Regions from separate parts of the Lysinibacillus sp. RC46 genome, predicted to be linked through region 1. Evidence: predicted binding sites of a transcription regulator. Region 1 holds the regulator's gene; each other region holds the start of a gene.
The links. Region 1 encodes LexA, which represses DNA repair genes until DNA is damaged. Its sites were predicted from a motif close to CGAACATATGTTCG; they were not measured.
Positions count from the first base shown of each region.

Region 2: ABH966_RS18965 (Y-family DNA polymerase) is a predicted target of LexA. The motif match lies at 4,293-4,306, and genes of this name have one in related genera.
Region 3: ABH966_RS02220 (carbohydrate kinase) is a predicted target of LexA. The motif match lies at 4,078-4,091, and genes of this name have one in related genera.

Region 1 covers NZ_JBGCCF010000001.1:65,424-72,790, forward strand. Annotated here, with positions in the region: gene ABH966_RS00375 (LytTR family DNA-binding domain-containing protein) at 1-179, shown strand, start outside; gene ABH966_RS00380 (DUF3021 domain-containing protein) at 185-610, shown strand; gene ABH966_RS00385 (GNAT family N-acetyltransferase) at 655-1,167, shown strand; gene ABH966_RS00390 (DJ-1/PfpI family protein) at 1,238-1,777, shown strand; gene ABH966_RS00395 (helix-turn-helix transcriptional regulator) at 1,980-2,171, shown strand; partial or broken gene def (peptide deformylase) at 2,164-2,741, shown strand; gene ABH966_RS00405 (YneB family resolvase-like protein) at 2,941-3,618, opposite strand; gene yneA (cell division suppressor protein YneA) at 3,615-3,929, opposite strand; gene lexA (transcriptional repressor LexA) at 4,092-4,709, shown strand; gene ABH966_RS00420 (gamma-glutamyl-gamma-aminobutyrate hydrolase family protein) at 4,910-5,632, opposite strand; gene ABH966_RS00425 (prepilin peptidase) at 5,727-6,479, opposite strand; gene ABH966_RS00430 (potassium transporter) at 6,537-7,262, opposite strand; gene ABH966_RS00435 (PilN domain-containing protein) at 7,259-7,367, opposite strand, start outside.
Region 2 covers NZ_JBGCCF010000023.1:15,545-22,911, forward strand. Annotated here, with positions in the region: gene ABH966_RS18940 (NtaA/DmoA family FMN-dependent monooxygenase) at 1-625, shown strand, start outside; gene ABH966_RS18945 (ABC transporter substrate-binding protein) at 618-1,613, shown strand; partial or broken gene ABH966_RS18950 (iron chelate uptake ABC transporter family permease subunit) at 1,732-1,929, shown strand; gene ABH966_RS18955 (iron chelate uptake ABC transporter family permease subunit) at 2,140-2,289, shown strand; gene ABH966_RS18960 (DHA2 family efflux MFS transporter permease subunit) at 2,551-3,981, shown strand; gene ABH966_RS18965 (Y-family DNA polymerase) at 4,491-5,747, shown strand; gene ABH966_RS18970 (YolD-like family protein) at 5,805-6,143, shown strand; gene ABH966_RS18975 (YhjD family protein) at 6,136-6,483, shown strand; gene tlp (small acid-soluble spore protein Tlp) at 6,619-6,855, shown strand.
Region 3 covers NZ_JBGCCF010000002.1:64,478-71,844, forward strand. Annotated here, with positions in the region: gene ABH966_RS02210 (RelA/SpoT family protein) at 1-1,825, opposite strand, end outside; gene ABH966_RS02215 (pseudouridine-5'-phosphate glycosidase) at 2,041-2,949, opposite strand; gene ABH966_RS02220 (carbohydrate kinase) at 2,954-4,045, opposite strand; gene ABH966_RS02225 (MFS transporter) at 4,682-5,938, opposite strand; gene ABH966_RS02230 (MarR family winged helix-turn-helix transcriptional regulator) at 6,156-6,602, shown strand; gene ABH966_RS02235 (hypothetical protein) at 6,676-6,810, opposite strand; gene ABH966_RS02240 (adenine phosphoribosyltransferase) at 7,012-7,367, opposite strand, start outside.

The sequences.
Region 1 (7,367 bases):
AGCGACAATTAGGGAATGATTTTATACGGATTTCTAAATCCGCAATTATAAATCTAACAAAAGTTAAAAATATTGAAGCCTCATTTAATGGAACAATGGAAATTGAGTTAGTTTTAGGCATTAAAGAAGTAATTTCTCGTAATTATCGAAAGCAATTTAAAAACCGTTTGGGGGTTTAATATAGGTGCATTTTTTTAAAAATGTAGCGTTTGGGGTAAGTATGGGCTGTACAGTTTTTGTTTTTATTAATCTTTTTGGTTCTTGGATTTTTGGAGATATTTTTTTAGAAGCTATTACGGCAGACTTTATACAACAATCTCTAGGTTCAATTATTGTGGGGCTTGCTTGTGTATTACCATCATATATTTATCAAGTAGAACGTTTAACGTTTTTACTACAAACAGCTATCCATTTTGCAATTTCTTTAGGTACTTTTATTGTTGTTGCACTATTTTTAAATTGGCTTCCCACATCATCTATAGGAATAACTATGTTAATGCTATTCTTTAGTGTTTTGCTATTTACTCTAATTTGGCTGTTATTTTATCTATATAACAAATCAGAAGTAAAAAAAATGAATAAAAAGATTGATGAGCTGATAAATAAATAGAAAGTAAAACAAATGTGAAATTTCTTGACTTGGGGGAAAATGAAATGTTTATCAAAACAAAAAGACTATTAATAAGAGAATTTGAGGTCCAAGATTGGCAAGCTGTCTATGAATATACTTCGAATCCAAATGTGATGAAGTATATTCCCGAGGGAGTTTTTAATGAGGAAGAAGCTAAAAAGTTCGTTTCAGAAAATAGAGGTGAAAAAGCAAAATACTTCCCTATTATTTTAGTAAGCGAAAATATTGTTATTGGTCATATTGTTTTCCATCAATATTTTGGTGACCATACATATGAAATTGGCTGGGTATTGAATCCGAACTATTACAATAATGGATATGCCTCTGAAGCAGCAAAAGCTGTACTGGATTACGGATTTAAAGAAAAGAAACTTCATAGAATTATTGCAACATGCCAACCAGAAAACATCCCATCCTATCGAGTAATGGAGAAAATCGGCATGAGGCGAGAGGGTTATTTTAAAAAATGCATACCAAACGGAGATGAGTGGTGGGATGAATACTACTATGCTGTCTTAGATGAGGAATGGGCATAAGATCCTTTCAGGTATTAATAAAATCTACCTTACTACTATGTCTATTTCGATTTCTAGAGGAGAGATTTATATGAAAAAGACCGCTGTATTATTGTATCCCCAATTTAGTGAATATGAATTGAGCGTAGTATTATCTATATTAATGCAAGGAGATAAACCCGTTATAACTGTTGGATTAAACAGCGAAAAAATTAAAGGGGAGTCTGGGTTATCTTGTATAGCCGATACACAAATAAGTGAAGTTAATCTTGACGAAATCGATAGCCTGATATTACCTGGGTGTATGGATATAGCTTTACTAATACACGAGCAAAAATTAATTGATTTTATTGGAAATGCAAATGCCAAAGGTGCGATCATTGCAAGCATCTCTAGCAGCCCAACTCTTTTAGCAAAAGCTGGAGTATTAAAGAACAAAAAATATACTGTAGGATTATCACCAGAAGGTATGGATAAGTTAGGTTTCTTTGATCTTAATCATTTCTCTGAAGAACTAGTTGTACAAGACGGCAACATAATAACTGCGAGAGGTAGAGGTTTTATAAAGTTTGGCATTACTGTGGGTAAAGCCCTCCATCTCCCTTTTGATGAAAATTGGTACCTGGAATAACGAAATAGAGCTAATTAATATGAAAACTTAGTTATAGTAATAGATGATATAAATGTTTTTCAACATTATAGAGAATTCATGAGGAAGAGAGGTAGAATTCGCTACTTCTCTTCTTTCATTCCCAAAATGTCCAATACGTTGGACATTTGTGAATTTATTTCTTATAATGGTGTCCAATACTTTAGATAAAAGAGGGATAAATCTGAAAAACATTATTAAAGCTTTAAGAAAAAAATTAAGAATGACTCAAGAGGCCCTAGCAAGGGAGTGTAGCGTCGTAAGACAAACCATTAATTGTATTGAAAATGATAAGTATGACCCTACTCTTGAATTAGCCTTTAAAATTGCTAAAGCTCTTAATAGAAAAGTAGATGAGGTGTTTATATATGAGTAAGTTCCGTCCAGCGTATATGATAACAATGAAAGATTTCGTTAAAGAGAGTGCTGCAATATTACGTAAGAATACCCAAGAGGTTACGTTACCTGTATCAGAAGATGATAAAGATAGTTTATTATGCATGCTTCAATACTTGAGAAATAGCCAAGATCCGGATCTTTCCAAAAAACACAAATTGCGTCCTGGATCAGGGTTATCGGCTAATCAAATTGGTCTAAAGAACGAATGTTTGCTGCATTTTTTCAAGATGGAGATAAAAGTCATGAATATATGTTAATTAATCCAAAAATCATTAGTCACTCTTTAAACATGATTTATTTACCTGAGGGGGAAGGATGTCTTTCGGTTAATAGAAGAGTTAGTGGATTTGTTCCAAGATATGAGAGAATTAAAGTCAAAGCATACGATATACATGGGCAAGAAGCCATATTTCAATTTAATGGATATGGTTCAATCTTAATGCAACATGAAATAGATCATTTAAATGGGATCATGTTTTATGACAGAATAAATAAAGAAAATCCATTCAAACTACCAGACAATGTGACTATTGAAAGTTTGTATTAATTTATTACTTAAGGATAGATGGAACTTAGTTATTCCTTGTACCTATCATTTTGATGGTAAAACCCGTCTCTACGGTTCTTCTATCCTTTACTTCGGTTGCTGTATCCATCAATTCGCTGTTCTATCCATCACTTCTCGGCCCTTCACCAACATCTAGTGCCTTAAAAAAAAAACAGCGGGACGATAAAACTCCCACTGATTAAAACGTCACTTTATTTTGCCCGCTTCCCTCTTGATGTTCCCGATATCTCCTATGGACTGTAGCTTTGCTTACTTCAAAACCTAGACCTCTAAGAGTCATGGCGATTTCCTCAAAGGTGAAGCCTCGATTACGTAGGTTGACAATTTCGTCTACAGGGACTTCCTTACGTTCTTGACCATTTGGATTTCCACGGTTAGATAAATTGTTTTCTGGGCGATAGCCATTTTCAACGGCACGACGCATGCCACGACATATTTTAGCATTATGGATTCTGCGCTGGTACTCCTCTACGATTGCTAAAATTTCTAGGAGCATCGTATCCATTTCATTTAATTGTATTGGCCCCTCGTCTCGCATAGAAAAAACATCAGTTTCAGTTTTCTGCAATAAATGCAATACTGCCATTCGAGCATTCCCACGTCCTAAGCGTGTTTCATCCTGCACAAATAAAGCTTCTATCTCTTTTTCTTTAATGAAATCGAGCATTTCTAGTAAACCTTCACGTTCCACATCATAACCGCTATGCTTGTCCTTAAAAACACGCATGACTTCGTAGCCCTGTTCTTTAGCATAGCGCATCAACTCCTCTTGCTGACGCTCCAACGAGGAACTTTGTGTCTCTTTTTCTGTACTCACACGGCAATAGACAACAGCCGATTGTTGATTCATCATCATTTTTCGTTTCTCGCAATTTCAATTGAATTTATAGGATAGGATTGGTCACCCACTACTGGAATCACTAGGGATTTGCCTGCAATAATTTGTATGTTCGATAATTCATTTTCTGTTTTCACAAGCTTAATCCATTCATCCGTTTTCATTTTACCACGGTATTGATCGGCTAACGACCATAAGCTATCACCATGTGCGATTTCAATTTCTGTGTACGTTACATCGCCTGGGTCTGTTATAAAAAGGTATGCTGCAAAAAGTAGACAAGCTCCTAATAAAGTTGTAATATGTGGATTTTTCTTTAACCAGTTCATGTTTAAAACCCCTTTTCTAGAATGTTTGTTCGGAATATATGTTCTCATATTAATACGAACAAACGTTTTTGTCAAACACTTTTCGAACCTATGTTTGCTTAAGTGTTCGCATTCTGCTATACTATTAATAAGTAGAATGATTAAAAAAAGAGGTGAGCAATTATGAAAAAAGTTTCGAAAAGACAAGAGGCCATATTAGATTTCATTAAAGAAGAAGTACGAGCAAAGGGGTATCCACCATCTGTACGTGAGATTGGTGAGGCAGTTGGACTTGCTTCAAGCTCAACAGTTCATGGGCATTTAGCTCGTTTAGAACAAAAAGGCTTGATTCGACGCGATCCAACTAAACCACGTGCTATTGAAATTTTAGAGCCAGAGGATTCTATTCAAAAGCAACATGTTATTCATGTCCCATTAGTCGGGAAGGTTACTGCAGGTTCTCCGATAACTGCTGTTGAAAATATCGATGAATATTTCCCACTACCAGATATTTATGGGACAAGTGAAGATCAATTATTTATGCTAGAAATTATGGGTGAATCAATGATTGAAGCTGGCATTTTAGACGGAGATTTAGTAATTGTTAAACAAAAATCAACAGCTGATAATGGTGATATTGTCGTAGCAATGACTGAAGAGAATGAAGCAACTGTAAAGCGTTTCTTTAAGGAAAAAAGTCATTTTCGTTTACAGCCTGAAAACTCAACAATGGAGCCAATTATCGTAGATCAAGTTTCTATTTTGGGACATGTTGTAGGTCTATATCGTCGTGTACATTAAAAGTATCTCAATTTTAAAATATAAAAAGAGGATATTATGTTCACAAATGGGCATATACCTCTTTTTCTTATGTTTTGAGTGCTATTTTATACACTAAAAAAGAACCCACTTTACAATGGATTCTTTACACCTAGCAATGTATTCATGTTTATCACGAAGGTTATCTTAGCCTTGGATAAAAAAATAATGCTTATAAAGTTTTATGCCTCTACTTTAAACTTTAAACTTGCCTTTACAAATGCAGCAAATAGTTTCTTTGATACTCCATCTCCTGCAATGGCTAGCTCTTCAGGATGCCATTGTACTGCTAGACAAAATGGTAAATCAACATGCTCTACCGCTTCAATGATACCATCACTTGATTTTGCTACCACTTTCAACTTTTCTGCTACTACATTTATTGCCTGATGATGAAATGAATTCACAGCAATTTTTTCTTCCTCAATAATCGTTTTTAATAATGTATCCGGTGTTAAATTTACATAATGTGTTGCAACACCTCGCGCTGCTTGTTGCACATGCTTTATTAATTTTTTACTATGATACTCACTTTCAATATCCTGATAGACTGTGCCTCCAAAGGCAACATTTAGTATTTGAAGCCCTCGACAGATTCCGAGAATCGGCATTTTCCGAATATTGGCTGCATTAATTAAAGCAAGCTCCACTGAATCTCGTTCAGGATGAACCTTCCCTAATTTCGGTGTAGGTTCTGCGTCAAAGAGGAATGGATGTACATCATAGCCACCCGAAAGTAATAATCCGTCCGTCAATGATAAAATTTGTGCTACATCCTCTTCAACGCCAAGTGGAATTATAAGTGGAACTCCCCCTGCTTCAATTATACTTTTGCTATATGCAGCATTTAATCTTGAGGACAAATCATCCTCCGCAAAAGCCGTTATTCCGATAATTGGTTTCATCCTATCCCCTCCATGATCTTTATCTTGCAATAATTGCCTGTAAAAGCCAAATTGGTGAAGATATTAATCATTGAAGGAATCCATCACTGATTAATTACCAAAATCCAAGATACCAATTCATCAACGCATCCCCATAGAAATAGATGATAATAGCTGCCAGAGCAATAGAAGGTCCGAATGGTATAGGCGTTTTTCTTCCCTGTCCGCGTACCTTTAATACAACGATGCCAACAATCATGCCAATTACTGCCGCTACAAATAACGTCAGAATTGTATGTATTGTCCCGAGTACGAGACCAAGTAAAAAGAATAATTTAATATCACCACCACCCATTCCACCTCTTGATAGAACAGCTATACAATATAATATGCCAAAACCTACGACAGCACCAACTATACTGTCCCACCACGGTGACAAAGGAGATATCACGCGTCCAAAAACTAGCAATGGTAAAAAGAATAATAGCACCTTATCGGGAATTAGCATATACGCAAAATCCGATACAACAATAATGACTAATAATGAAATCAATAATAGCGCTACAAAAAATTCTGCACTAAAGCCTAATTTCCAATAAGCAAAAGCAAATAATAGGCCTGTTATAAGTTCCATCAGTGGATAAATCCAAGAAATTTTTTGCCTACAGCTACGGCATTTTCCACCTAAAAATAAATAAGACAAAACAGGCACCAAATCAAGCGCCGTCAACTGTCTCTTACAAGAAGTGCAATGCGAGGGTGGACGCACAATGGACTCTTTCAAAGGCACCCGTAAGCCAACCACATTAAAAAATGAGCCAAGAACAAGCCCAAATATTAAAACTGTAATTGTATAAGCAATTTCCATTTTATGTCCTCCTATACTAATAGACGCCCATACATTTAAGTATGCGCGCCATTTAGATTATTGTTGTCCTTCATAATAGAACGTCGTTACTTGTATGGTTGCTTTTAAGGTTGAATCAGCGTCCTCCTTGAATTTCGCTTCTTCACCAGTTAATGTGAAATCGATCGCATCAATTTTCATCACACGATCAATTTTTTCAATCTCTTTTATAAACTCAACCATTGCTTTATTATCCATTGCGACAACATCAATATCAAATGTTACTAGTTTTAATTCCGTTGGTAAGGATTCTTTAGTAAAAGTAGCAGTTGGCATTTTATCTTTCACTTCAGGAGTTTCATCATTCTTAGCAACAGCTTGTTCATCCGCTTCAGTTGCGGATTGCTGTGTATCAGCCTGTTCATCAGAATTTGTCGAGTTGGGATCTGTAATAGTAGAATCCGCTACGAGGGAATCATAATTATTAAAGTCCATAGCTTCTACCCGTGTCCCTGTCACCACTTCTATCTCTTCAATATTTCGAATTACCTCATCAATAGCTCGAGTTTGAGGTACTTTTTTACGCAATGTTAAATTACTTGCACCATTTGATTTGCCATTCTTTTCAATTAAAGCAATCTGCTCCTGAATAGTAGATATTTCTTGTTGAAGGGCGATATTCGAGCTTTCTTTCGCATCTACTTCTTCTAATTTAGGTGTTACTATATAGTAATATAGCGCAAATAAAATGGCTGCAATGAATGCTGTTAAGATAAGAATCGTTGAATTTTTACTACTTGTCATGATTCTCTACCTCCAGCGAGAAATTTAAAATCAATTCCTAATGTAATAGTTGCAGAATAACGTGGTATTTCCTTAAACTTGTTCTTTGCACTTTTTTCCTCTTGG
Region 2 (7,367 bases), on a different contig from region 1:
GCGAAATGATCTGAGAAGAAGAGCTATCGAGCATGGGCGCGATCCGGACGCCATAAAAGTTTTGCCAGGTTTATATTTTTTCTTGGCCGAAACTCGCGAGGAAGCCCATGAATTACATAAGGCCGCACACGCACATTTGACTATTGAGCGCAGACATGCATCGCTTAAATCAGTACTGGGTCTTGATTTGAGTAGCTTTGCTTTGGATCGTCAAGTAACTTCGGATATGCTACCTGATCCGAATCAGCCAGTTCGCAGCCGAACACATGCTGAGCTGTTGCGCCGGTATATTACAAATCATCAGCCTACAGTGGAAGAGGTATTAACAAGGCCAGAGGTTGTCGGGTCTGCTCACTGGGTTTCAGTTGGAACGGTTGAAGACGTATTGAACGATATAATTGAGCGATTTGAGGCTGGAGCTATTGACGGATTTATAGCTATTCCGGGTGGTTCAGAAAAATCTTTGAAACTGTTTTTTGAAAAGCTGATGCCGCAATTGGTTGAAAGAGGTTTGTTCAGAAGTGAATATACGGGCGTCACCTTGCGTGAGCATTTAGGGATTAATATTACTGATCATGATAATAGGGATACTGTTTTGAAAGGGGTTCAGGTGAAGAATGAATAAAAAGTTTATACTAGTTGGTTTGATAGCATCATTCATGATTGTTTTGGCTGCATGTGGAGGAGGAGACAAACAGAGCAAATCAAACTCAACCTCCGGCAGCATCGGAGATTCAGCGCAATCTCAAGTGGACAATACAGGAACAAGCGAAACAAGAACGATTGAGTATCTCGGTGAAAAGTATACCGTTCCACAAAAAGCAGAAAAAATTGTGATTACTGGGGCTATGGAAGCGATGGAAGATGCGGTAATGCTTGACGTTCATCCAATAGGGGCAATATCGGTGGGCGGAAAGTTTCCAGAAATGTTTGCTTCGGTAACGGGCAAGGCGGAATCAATTGGTGAAAAAAGACAACCTAACTTTGAGAAGATATTGCAATTAGAGCCAGACGTTATTTTAGGTTCAACCAAGTTCCCAAAAGGGGTAGTGGAGAAATTGGAAAAAATTGCTCCCACTATTTTGGTGTCGCACGTTTCTACAAACTGGGAAGACAATTTGAAATTAATGGCTGAATTAACTGGAAAGCAAGGTGAGGCAGAAAAAATTCTATCCCAATATAAAACAGATACACAAGCAGTAAAAGCATCATTAAAAGAAAAGCTTCAAGGTAAAAAAGTGGCCGCTGTTCGTATACGCGGAGGGCAAACTTACATTTTTGCGAAAAATGTAGACTTTAACCCCTTTTTATACAATGACATTGGTTTAGAAATGCCAGATCAGATAGGCATGGCTAAATTGCAAGATGCAATCTCTGCCGAGCAATTGGCAGAAATGAACCCAGACTATTTGTTTGTGCAATTCTCTACGAATGATAACAAAGATGCGGAAAATGCATTCGAAGACTTGAAGAAGAATCCAATTATCCGAAATATTAATGCCTTTAAACACGATCACGTATATGTCAATGTGGTTGATCCGCTCATGGAAGGAGGTCCTGTTTATAGTCGAATCAAGTTTTTAGAAAGTGTGCAAAAGCATCTGAACAAGTAATGGAATGGATCAAGAAGGAATGAAATCGTTATTAAGCCATAAGTTTGTTTTAATTGTCATATTATGCATTCTGTTCAGTGTGACAATAATCGTATCTCTTTTCTATGGTTCGAAATCAATGAGTTATGAAATGATGTGACAGGAGCTTTTTCATTTTGATTCAGAGAATATGGATCATTTAATCATTCAAACATCGCGCCTTCCGCGTGTGATAGGGGCGCTATTGGTTGGTGCCTTCATGGCGGTTTCAGGAGTTTTAATGAAGGGGATGACAAGAAATTATCTTGCATCCCCTTCGACTATGGGCGTGGCCGATGTTTAGTAGGGAGCGCCTTTAGTTCAGGTTTTAGGGCCATTACTCTTTATATTTCATTAGAGATGGACCCACAAGATTTTGAAATGGCGACTGTCTGGTTATCAGGCAGCCTTTATAGTACGACTAGGATTCATATATTAGCGTATTCCATGGATAATAATTTTAACGCCAATCATTTGATGGAAATCGCACAGACTTAACCTATTAAATTTGGATGAGGTATTAGCCATAGGAATAGGCTTAAAGAAAGACCGGGAAAGAATGTTTTTTCTTTTATGCTGCGTCGGGTTAGTTAGCGCATGTTTATTTTTAGCAGGAAGTGTTGGATTTATTGGCTTAATTGCCCCTCATAGTGGCTAGAAGACTAGTCGGTATTCATTATAAATATGTAATATCGGAAAGATGATCTTTGCTCCAGCTGAACTGCCTGTAGGCATTTGTGATCTACATTATCGATGTTCCTTATTTCGTGTATCTGCTGTTTAAAAAAGAAAGTAGAGTAAGAGAGAAGGAAGCAACTCGTTGTACAAAAAAAGAAGTGCAGAAGAAATTGCCATTAAAATTAATCTGCTAAGACTAACGACAAGCTTATAACAAAATAAAATTTTAGGTGGATTATTTATGTCATTAACAGTAGAAACACAACAAACAAAAGTGATTAAAACTACTCCAATATTAATTTCTTTCTTAATTGCTGGTTTCATTGGATTGTTCAGTGAAACGGCTTTAAACATGGCTCTCGGGGATTTAATACAAGTATTTTCTATTAGTTCTTCCACGGTTCAATGGCTGACAACAGGTTATTTATTGACCTTAGGGATATTAGTTCCTGTCTCGGGTCTCTTACTTCAATGGTTTAGTACACGTCAAATATTTATTGTGTCATTGATTTTTTCAATTATTGGGACACTAGTCGCAGCTCTTGCACCAAGCTTCGAAGTATTAATGTTTTCTCGAGTGATTCAAGCTATAGGTACGGGATTATTGCTACCTCTGATGTTTAATTCGATCTTATTGATTTTTCCCGTCAATAAGAGAGGTGCAACAATGGGACTAATAGGGTTAGTCATTATGTTTGCACCCGCAGTTGGACCCTCAATCTCAGGATTAATTCTTGAAAAACTGACTTGGCATTGGATTTTCTGGGTTTGTTTGCCTTTTCTGATTCTTGCGTTGGTATCGGGTATAGTGTATATGCAGAATGTATCAACCATAACTAAACCCAAAATTGATATATTATCTATTCTTCTATCTTCGATTGGTTTTGGAGGAATTGTCTATGGCTTTAGCAGCGCGGGTGAGAATGGCTGGGGAAGTACGATTGTGATCACGATGATTATTATAGGTCTTGCTGCACTTACCTTGTTTTCTTTGCGACAATTAAAAATGGATAAACCTATGCTTGATTTACGTGTATTAAAATATCCAATGTTTACTCTAGGTTTATTGGCCGTATTTATTTGCTTCACGGTAATAATGTCCACGATGATTTTGTTGCCATTATATTTGCAAACAGGACTAGCATTGACTGCATTTACCGCGGGGCTTGTTTTGTTGCCAGGTGGTGTGCTGAATGGATTAATGTCCCCAATCACAGGTCGTATCTTTGACAAATTCGGACCAAGAGGACTTGTTATACCTGGATTTGCAATCATGTTTATCATGTTATGGATCATGTCAAACGTTACCATTGAAACGCCGGTTAGTATGGTGATTGTGATGCACTCCATTCTATTTTTAGGTGTATCGATGGTTTTGATGCCTGCTCAGACAAATGGACTAAACCAATTACCTAAAAATCTTTACCCAGATGGTACTGCTTTAATGAATACATTACAGCAAATGTCGGGAGCAATTGGCACTGCAGTTGCGATTACGATTATGTCCGCTTCTCAGAAAAGATATATGAACAATATGACTGATCTATCTGACCCTTCTTCAATTAGAGCTTCATTAACAGCGGGAGTACAGGACTCCTTTATATTCACTCTAATTATAGCTATGGTTGGTTTAATTATTTCCTTCTTCATTAAATCTTCTCGCGTTAAATAGTAGCTGACATCATAATGCAAGGATAAAAATAGAAAAACATCTGCAAATTCTGTATTGTTGTAAGTCCTAACCAAACAAAATCTTTGGTGAATCTGTTATAAGGCTAATCAATTATGCAGTTAATTCAACATGTAAGTCCTAAAAATTTACAATACCATTTGTATTAGAAAGAATTAGAGCTGTAGGAATCCATTGAGAAACTTCCACGATATTGGGGAATTACAGGACTTTAAATCAGCTTCAGATCAATTAAAAAGACTGATCTAAAAATTACCACTTCTAAAACAGAACGTTTGTGCGTATAATATATACAAACAAACGTTCTGTTTTGCGTGGGGAGATTAAAAACAATGAAAGATCAGTTAATAAAAGGGATGCAACACAATCAGTTAGTAAATAGGATGTACAGTACAAAGTCTGGAGTCATCACGTGTGTCAAAATAATTAAGATAGTCAATAGCGTACTTTTAATTATTGTTCCATGTCTATAAAGAGCGAGGGATCATTTAATGGATGAAAATCTGCCTGAACGTTCCATTATATGTATTGATATGAAAAGCTTTTACGCTAGTTGCATGGCAATGCTTGAAGGTTTAGATGTCATGACAACCCCAATCGCCATCATAGCTAATTTCACTCAACCTGGTAGCGTTGTCTTAGCTGCATCGCCACCTATGAAGGAGCGATTTAAGATAAAAACAGGAAATCGTCGTTTTGAAATACCAAAGCATCCAGACATAAAACTTTTTGAACCGAAGATGAGTTTCTTCATTGAAATGTCTATGGCTATCACTCGCCTTATTTCAAAGTATGTGCCATCAGAGTGCATACATGTTTATAGTGTCGATGAAAGTTGGGTGGACCTAACTGGAACAGAAAGGCTTTGGGGACCTCCTGAGGATACAGCAAAGGAAATTCAAAAAGCGATATATGATCAATTTCGTATTCCAAGTGCTATTGGGATGGGGCCGAACATGTTGATGGCAAAACTTGCTTTAGACCTTGAAGCTAAAAAGTCAGGTTTTGCAAAGTGGACTTACGAAGATGTGCCAACGAAACTTTGGCCTGTGCGTCCTTTATCTGAGATGTGGGGTATCGGAAAACAGATGGAAGCCAAGTTAAATGCAATGGGGATAGTAACAGTCGGTGGATTAGCAAAAGCTGATTTAAATGAATTAGAAAAAAAATTCGGCATCATGGGTAATCAACTGTACCACCATGCGCATGGCATTGATCTTTCCACGCTTGGAGAGCCTCTAGTTAAAAACTCAGCTCTAAGCTTTGGGAAAGGCCAGATGTTAATGCGTGACTACCATACAAGAAAAGAAATATCCGTGGCGTTACTAGAAATGTGTGAGGACGTGATGAGGCGAACGCGCGAAGCAGGTTATGTCGGTCGGACAATTACATTAGGTTTGTCTTATAGTCGTAGTGCTATGACAAAAGGTTTCCAACGCTCTAGAACGATTGCAGTGCCAACAAGTGAAACGCTAGTGATGTATAAAACTTGTCTAGAATTACTGGATGAGCACTTTGCAGGCGAGCCAGCGCGTCAATTGTCAGTTAGAATAACGAACCTAGAACCAGCGTGCAGTATCCAATTGGATTTATTTGATGAGCGCAAGGAGCAACGACAAGTAATTGGCCACGTTATGGATGCTATTCGAAGAAAATATGGCGCTGTAGCCTTATTAAGGGCGGCTTCTTATACAAAGGCTGGCACAGCTATTACACGTAATCGCTTAGTAGGCGGGCACTTAGCGTAAGGGGGGAATGAGATAAGACGAGATAGAAGAACGATTAAGAATTCGAGGAGTGTTTAGATGATACGTGACCGTGGATCAATGAAGTGGACGGCGATGATGCTTCCTGAGCATCTTGGCCTCATTAAAGTATGGAAGCAAGAGCAATTTTACGATAAAAAGCGAGAATTAACCGAGTGGGAGTTAGAGGAAATAGAACAGACTATACAACGCGCTTTTAAAATGCAAAAACTGATTACGTTAACGCTGTGGAGCAACAATAATTTGCATGACGAGACAGGGCTAGTTACAGGAACTGATACAATTAAAAAGGAATTGTTACTTGAGACGGATGTAGCCATCAAACGTATTGCATTTGATACAATCCAAGACGCAAAGATGGTGGACGTTGATGATTAATGGTGAGGATCGTAGTGTTTTGTATGAGTTTATAAAATTAGATATGGCCATCAGGTCATTACAACAAGACTATTCATCGCTCGAAAAGTTAAAAATGTCCAAAATCTACATCCATATTGTAGAAGATTTATTAAAAGATATAAGACATGATTTCTACAATAAAAGGCGAGTTCTAGCTAAGAAAAATATTGCCGTTGTAAAGTGGGTCAAAATTGATGAATATTTCAGCGATGTAATCATCAAAACAGCAGGCGAAGATGAAGTGCTACGTTATGCCAATCAAGCTCTAAAAGCACAGGTAGAGGAGCTCATTCATAGCCGTTTGAATAAATGTGTGTAGAATATCAAATTTGCATGTAAGGAATCTTATGTATTTGAGTGATCAGCACCGTACATTCTTCTTAGTAAAAATTAGTACACATAGGAACAACTAAATTAGCCAACCTAAATTTATGTCAAATTTCAGGAGGTTACCATGGCTAATTCAAGACACTCAAAACCAGATGATAGATCCAATAACGTTGAACGAATCCGTGATATCGTTAAAAACACTGAAGAAAAACTTCATGAAGCGGAAATTAGTTTGGAGTTTGCAGACCCTATGCAAAGTGAAATGATTAAAGAAAAAAATAAGCGACGTCAAAAGTCAATTGAAGGATTAAAAGAAGAAATGAAAGATGAAATGGCGGCTCGTAAAAAAGGAGAAGTGTAGGATTGAAGACTTATGAAGAGGAACTAACTTCTCTCCATTCTTTTTAATGATAAAAAAGTGCTTGCCTATAAAAGCAGATGGCTTAGAAGTTCTGTAATGGACCTCTACATAGCCATCTGCTTTTATTATGAGGTTGTAAATGACTTATTACAGCCCATTTTACTACCTCTTTTTTGGGAGGTATAGCTGCAAATGACGGTGGGGGACAGCAATGTTCCCAATCAGTTTAAACTTACCTGTTCGAACCTAACTGAAATGGGAGAGCATTCGAGAGAAATTGAGCACCAAAGAGTTTCATTTCAAATAAAAAGGTATTGATGTTAATGTGGAAATATGAAACAAATAGGTAATTTTATTGAAAATGCTATGAAGTGCTTTTCGTATGCAGGATAGGAAAGGAGATCAAGATAAATGAAAATTACCATGCGATATGGGGTAGACGCTCCATTTTTTTGAAATTTTACGTCAATAATCGACAATTGATTGGTCTCATTGCAAAACTTTGTAAATTA
Region 3 (7,367 bases), on a different contig from region 1:
TTTCATCTCCAGGAACTGGCGTACAACAACGTGAAAGTCGAATAAGCATATTGTCGATATCTTTTACGATAACACCCGATTCCGTACGTTTTTGCGGAATAGGGTTTTTCATTTTTTGTTCAATTTTCTCTAGCGCTTCTTCCTGTTCACGCTCTTTGCGACGTTTTTCCGCTAGACGATTAACAACTTGCTGAGCTGTAATTCCATTCATGCCAACAGCTGCATATAAATCTTCTTCATTTGTATAGTTGAATTTTTCGCATACTCGCTTCAAATTGTCCGCTGACATTGTTTCTTTTACGTCAAAACCTTGTGCGCGGATTTCCTTTTCTATCATCTCTTTACCTTTGATGATATTTTCCTCACGAAGATGACGTTTGAAAAACTGCTTTATTTTATTTTTCGCCTGTGAGGATTGGGCAATTTTTAGCCAATCGCGACTCGGACCAAATGATTGCTTAGACGTTAAAATTTCAATAATATCTCCCGTTTTTAACGGTGTATCAAGTGGCACCATTTTACCATTGATTTTCGCGCCAATTGTACGATTCCCAACTTCTGAATGCACACGATATGCGAAGTCGATCGGTACAGAGCCTGCTGGTAATTCAATGACATCTCCTTCAGGTGTGAATACATAGACCATATCAGAGAATAAATCAAATTTTAAAGATTCCATAAATTCTTCAGCATTAGAAGATTCGTTTTGGAATTCTAAAATTTCTCGGAACCACGTTAATTTTTGGTCGACATTTTGTTTTTCATTATCAACTTTTTTACCTTCTTTATACGCCCAATGCGCTGCAATCCCGTACTCGGCAATTTTATGCATTTCCTTCGTACGAATTTGAACTTCTAATGGGTCACCATAAGGACCAATTACTGTTGTATGCAGGGATTGATATAGGTTTTGTTTTGGCATCGCAATATAATCTTTAAAACGTCCAGGCATTGGCTTCCATAATGTATGCACAATCCCAAGCACGGCATAGCAATCTTTAATACTATCGACAAGTACACGAATGGCTAATAAATCATAAATCTCGTTGAATTGTTTCTTTTGTAACACCATTTTACGATAAATACTGTAAATATGTTTTGGGCGACCATATATATCTGCTTCAATTTCAACATCTGTAAGCTGTGACTTCATCTCACCCATTACATTATCTAAATAGGCCTCACGCTCATCACGTTTTTTCTTCATAAGACTGACAATGCGATAATATTGCTGTGGATTTAAATAACGAAGTGCTGTATCCTCAAGCTCCCATTTAACAGTCGAAATCCCAAGACGATGCGCGAGTGGTGCAAAAATTTCAAGCGTTTCTTTAGAAATACGGCGTTGTTTTTCTGCAGGTAAATGCTTTAACGTGCGCATATTATGTAGACGGTCTGCCAGTTTAATCAAAATGACACGAATATCCTGCGCCATAGCTACAAACATTTTTCGATGATTTTCTGCTTGCTGCGCTTCTTTAGATAAATATTTAATTTTCCCCAGCTTTGTTACACCATCTACAAGCATCGCAACCTCTTCGCCGAATTCACGAACCAAATCGTCGCGCGTAAAATCCGTATCCTCGACAACATCATGTAAAAAACCAGCTGCAACTGTTTCAGGATCCATTTGTAATTCAGCTAAAATTCCAGCTACTTGCACAGGGTGAATAATATACGGTTCACCTGAGCTTCGGAATTGCTCAATATGGGCATCCCTTGCTAATTCATATGCTTTTTTCACGAATGCGACATTTTCATCATTCATGTAGGATTTGACTAACTCAAAAACGTCCTCGGGAGTCAAAATTTGCTCTTTCGCCATAACATGTCCACCTTGCTCGTCAAATTTTTCAGATTAGATATAAACTTAATTGTATAAAATTTTATGGGCTATTGTAAAGTAACTGTGTCATTTTGTTTAGTTATTCTCGTGAACAATGTGAAAAATGGAAAAATATTCTCCTGAATGAATAAAAAGACCCTTTGCGAATGCAATATTTCGCAAAGAGTCTCTCTTATCGTATCATAGTTGTCGGCTTATTTATTATACGCTACAGCAATTTTTGTACCAACTACTGCATTATTTTTTACTAATGCAATATTGGCAACAAGGCTTTTACCTTCTGTTAATTCTTTCACTTTTCCAAGTAAGAATGGTGTCACGTTTTTACCTTGAATACCGTTTTCTTCTGCTTCTACTAGAGCTTTTTCAATGATTTCAGTAATGAATGAATGCTCAAGCGCGTCAGACTCTGGAATTGGGTTAGCAATAACAGCTCCGCCTTTTAAGCCTAATTGCCATTTTGCACGTAGCATTTCGGCCACTTCCTCTGGTGTATCAATCTTGAAGTTGACATCAAAACCACTTTGACGTGTATAGAATGCTGGTAGTTCATCTGTACCATATCCAACGACTGGCACACCTTTTGTTTCAAGATATTCTAAAGTTAAACCAATATCTAAAATAGACTTAGCGCCCGCACAAATTACGGCAACATTTGTTTGTGCTAGTTCTTCTAAATCTGCTGAAATATCCATTGTTGTTTCAGCACCACGGTGTACCCCGCCGATACCACCAGTTACAAAAATTTCAATACCAGCTAGCTCAGCACAAATCATTGTTGCAGCTACAGTTGTAGCTCCTAATTTTTTTGATGCTAAAAGATAGCCTAAGTCGCGACGAGATGCTTTTGCTACACCTTGTGCATTACCGAACATTTCAAGTTCTTCATCTGATAAACCAATTTTAATTTTACCGTCGATTAAAGCAATTGTTGCTGGCACTCCACCATTATCACGAACAATTTGTTCCACTTCACGTGCTGTTTGTACATTTTGTGGATATGGCATTCCGTGAGAAATAATTGTTGATTCTAATGCTACGATTGGTAAGCCTTTTGCTTGTCCTGCTTTTACTTCTTCTGATAATACGATGAATTCTTTCATGTTGTTATTCCTCCATTTCATTGTTTAACAAATCAACTGATAGCTCAGGTCTTACGGTATATGGAGATGCAAGTGTATTTTTGGCATTCGTTAAGCCTGCATCAATACATGTTGCAAATGATTGCCCAGTAAGCCAGCTATGGATTACAGCACTGACAAAGGCGTCTCCTGCACCTGTTACATCTTCAATTTTTTCTACAGCTTTAGCTGTAAAATGACTTGGCTTCGTTGTAGTGGAAGCTGCATACACACCCTTGCTACCCGCTGTAATAATTACATGTTCAGCACCTAATGTAAGAAGTTGCTGTAAAGCCTTTTCGTAGTGTGCTGAGTTTTCGATTTTATGACCTACAATCGTCTCAGCTTCATCTGTGTTACAAATAAACCATGTTACCCCTTGTAACGTATCCGGTAATCGATTCATTTTGGGCGAAGATACCGGTACGATAACAAATGGAATGTCACGGGCAATCGCAACCTGCTGTATGTAAGCAACTGTTTCTTTTGGACAGTTTAAGTCCATAATAAAGCAGCCCGCATTCATCAGCATTGCCTCATGTTTTTTTAGCAAACTTGGCAATAAAAGATCATATACTTCCATATTTGCTACTGCTAGTGCTAGCTCGCCCTGCTCATCCATAACCGCAGTATAGGAACCCGTCGAAGCGTCAGGTAGCTGCTCCACATAACGTAAATTCATAAATGGCTCTGAAGCTTCTTGGATCACTTGCCAATCAGCATCTTTGCCGGCAGTAGTCAGCAATGTTACTTGATGATTTAATCTACCTAAATTTTCAGCAATGTTTCGGCCAACACCACCTACACTAAATGAAGAGCTAGCAGGATTAGAAGTACCGAATTGGACATTCCCTTTTACATGAAATTTTCGGTCAAGATTGGCTCCACCGATACAAATAATTTCATTTTCCTCAGGCAAAATATATGCACGACCTACAATTTTCCCTTGCTTCGTTAAGCTCGACACTAAATTAGCAAGGACTGGTCGAGATAGCTTCATCTTATCTGCCATCTCTTGCTGAGACATAAACGGATTCTGGCGAATTAATGCAAGGACCGCCTGTTCTCTTTCATTCATAGCATCACCTTTTATTATATTTGTTTACATTATAAACTTTTGTTTGGTTGATGTCAAAAAATTTTTTAATAAAAAAAGTTGAAACCGATATGATACTGGCTTCAACTTTTTGTTGTGATAACTATTGCTTCAATGAAATTAAGGTGTCGTGTTAAATAAAGTATGGCTTTTCGGTATAACGAGGGGGGTGATTTCCGTTCCAACTGGGCGCTTTCCTGTGGGCGCCCAATGAGCCGCTTCACTTCGCTTCAGGGTCTCATCTGCGTGAAAGCGATAGCGGCGGAAATTCAGGGTTTTGCGGCGTTCTTTACTTGGTAGGCGGCGCAATTTCGGGGGTTTGCGGCGTTCTTTGCTTGGTTAGCGGAGCAATTTCGGGGGTTTGCGGCGTTCTTTGCTTGGTTAGCGGCGCAATTTCGGGGGTTTGCGGCGTTCTTTGCTTGGTTAGCGGCGCAACTTACACTTTTAGCGGCGAATTCCAATATAACCTGGACAAATATTTTCTGTGCGAAAGCGTAGCGCAGCAACAACAAATTCGGAGGAACGGCTCACTGCTGTAAAATGCCAATCGTTGATAAAATTTTAAGAAACGACGATAGCAACAAGAGTCTCACCTTAAGCAAAGCGAGTAGCTAATTATCAAGTATTGGCATGATAAGGTGTTTGTTTTTTCACGATGATGACAAATAAACTTGCCAATGCACAGAACATCCCAGCAAGGAAAAAGGCCCAAGTATATGAATTGAAAAACTTATAGATGAGGCCTCCACCAAAGGCAGCAACTGCAGCTCCTGCTTGATGAGATGCGAAAATCCACCCATAAATAATGCCACTTTTATTTGTACCAAAAATTTGTCTAGAAATACTGATCGTTGGAGGTACTGTTGCAATCCAATCTAATCCATAAAATATTGTAAAGATTGTCAGTAAAGTGAACGACCCTTGCATTAATGCATATGGAAGTAAAAGGAGAGACGTTCCTCTTAAAAGGTAATACCAAAACAATAACCATCGATTATCAAAACGATCAGACAGCCACCCTGATAAAGTAGTGCCTACAAGATTAAACACTCCCATAAAAGAAAGAAAGGATGCAGCGGTTACGAAAGGGACACCAAAGCTAATACAGTATGAAACAAAATGAGTACCCACTAATCCACTAGTTGAAAGTCCACAAATAAAAAAACTTCCCGCTAATAACCAAAATTCTTTCTTCTTTATTGCCTCAAATAAACCATTAAAAGCATTACTAATCGGATTTTTCTTATGATCCTCTTGTTGCATTTCTAAATCTTCTTCCATTCCATAAGGAAGAATCCCAATATCCTGTGGCTTATTTTTAATAAATATTGAAATAGTGATGAACATAACAATACTTAAAATGAGAATTAATCCAATCGCCCATCGCCAAGAATAATGTTCAATAATAATCGCCAATAAGGGTAAGAGAATTAACTGCCCTGTTGCAGTACTCGCCGTTAAAATCCCAACTGCCAACCCTCTACTTTTCACAAACCAATGATTGGCTACATACGGACTTAACACCGTTAAAAAAAGACTTGCTCCTAAACCAATAATACCGCCCCATATAACGATTAACTGCCATGATTGAGTCATGAAAAGCGTAAGCATCATGCCAATGAATAATGTAGCCATCGCACCTAGCATCATTTTCTTTAAACCCGCTATTTCTAGTAATGCCGCCATAAAAGGACCCGAAAAACCATATAAAAATAGACTCACTGCAAAAGCTAAGGCAATTAAAGATCGATCCCAATTAAATTCTTTTTCAAAGGAGTCTATAAATACCCCTGATGATGACATTGTAATCCCTGCAACAATAATTGAGAAAAAGGTTACGACTAAAATAAACCAGCTATAATGAATACGTTTCATCTTGACACCTTCATTTCTTAAAAAAATTTTTAAAAGATTGCAGCTCAATACATGTATATGCATATATTACTGGAGTAAATGCCTTTCGGAAACATGTATATACATATATAATCTTAGTAATCACTTTTATTACTGTCAAGAAACATTTTCCAACTTAACAAAATAAATCAATAGGGCTACTATAATATTGAACCAACTCGAAAAGGGGTACGGAGCAATGAATAATATAGATTACACACAAATATGTGTATGTGCAAACCTTCGAAAAAAAACACGAGTCGTGACACAATTGTATGATAAATTACTACAGCCCACTGGCTTAAAAGTTACTCAATACTCAATGCTAGCAAATATCGATCATCAACAATCAGTTTCCATAAGTCGACTAGGTGAAATTTTGCTACTCGATCAAACAACCATTACACGTAATATTAACTTGTTAAAGCAAAATGGCTATGTAGATTTAACAAGAGATCCGCAAGATGCTCGAGCAAAGGTCATTACACTAACTGATAAAGGGGTTAAAAAATTAAACGAGGCTGCTCCAATTTGGCAAGATATCCAAGAAAGAATTATCAATGATATTGGCATAGAGAAGTACGAGGATTTTTATGAAACATTGAAAACTATGCAAAAAATAATTCAATCTTATGATGAAGAATAAATAAACGAACCTAAACAAAAGAATCCATTTTGAAAATGATTGATCAAAATGGATTCTTAAAGTTGTTGTAGAACTAATATGCCAATGAAATTAAAGTGCCAATTAAGTATAGTTCTTCGGCAAAACGTGGGGTTGCATGAATCACTACACCTGCTGGATTACCACCTAATTTTGTTTCTGTAAAAGCATCAATTACATAATATGACAAAGCTAACTCTCCCTTACTTTTAAATTTATAAATTTTTAATACTTACTATATCTATTAATCTCTTTATAAATAAAAAAACGCCACAAAATGTGACGCTTTTCATATTATTGTATGACTCGTCTGCAAAACGAGGGGTTGATTTCCGTTCCGGCTGGGCGCTTTCCTAGGGGCGTCCAGCCTTCACTCTAATCAACTAAAACATTAATATTCAATAAGTGTTTTTATGTTTAAGTCGCCAATTTTTGCACGACCATTCAGCTCTTTTAACTCGATTAGGAAGGCACAGCCAACAACTTGACCACCTAGTTGTTCAACTAAACGCACTGTCGCTTCAACTGTACCACCAGTCGCAAGTAAGTCATCACAGATTAATACTTTTTGACCTGGTTTAATCGCATCTTTATGCATTGTTAGTGTATCTTTACCGTATTCAAGACCGTAGTCAGCACTGATCACTTCACGTGGTAATTTTCCTGGCTTACGAACAGGCGCAAAACCTATTTCAAGCGCATAAGCAACTGGACATCCGATAATGAAGCCACGAGCCTCAGGACCTA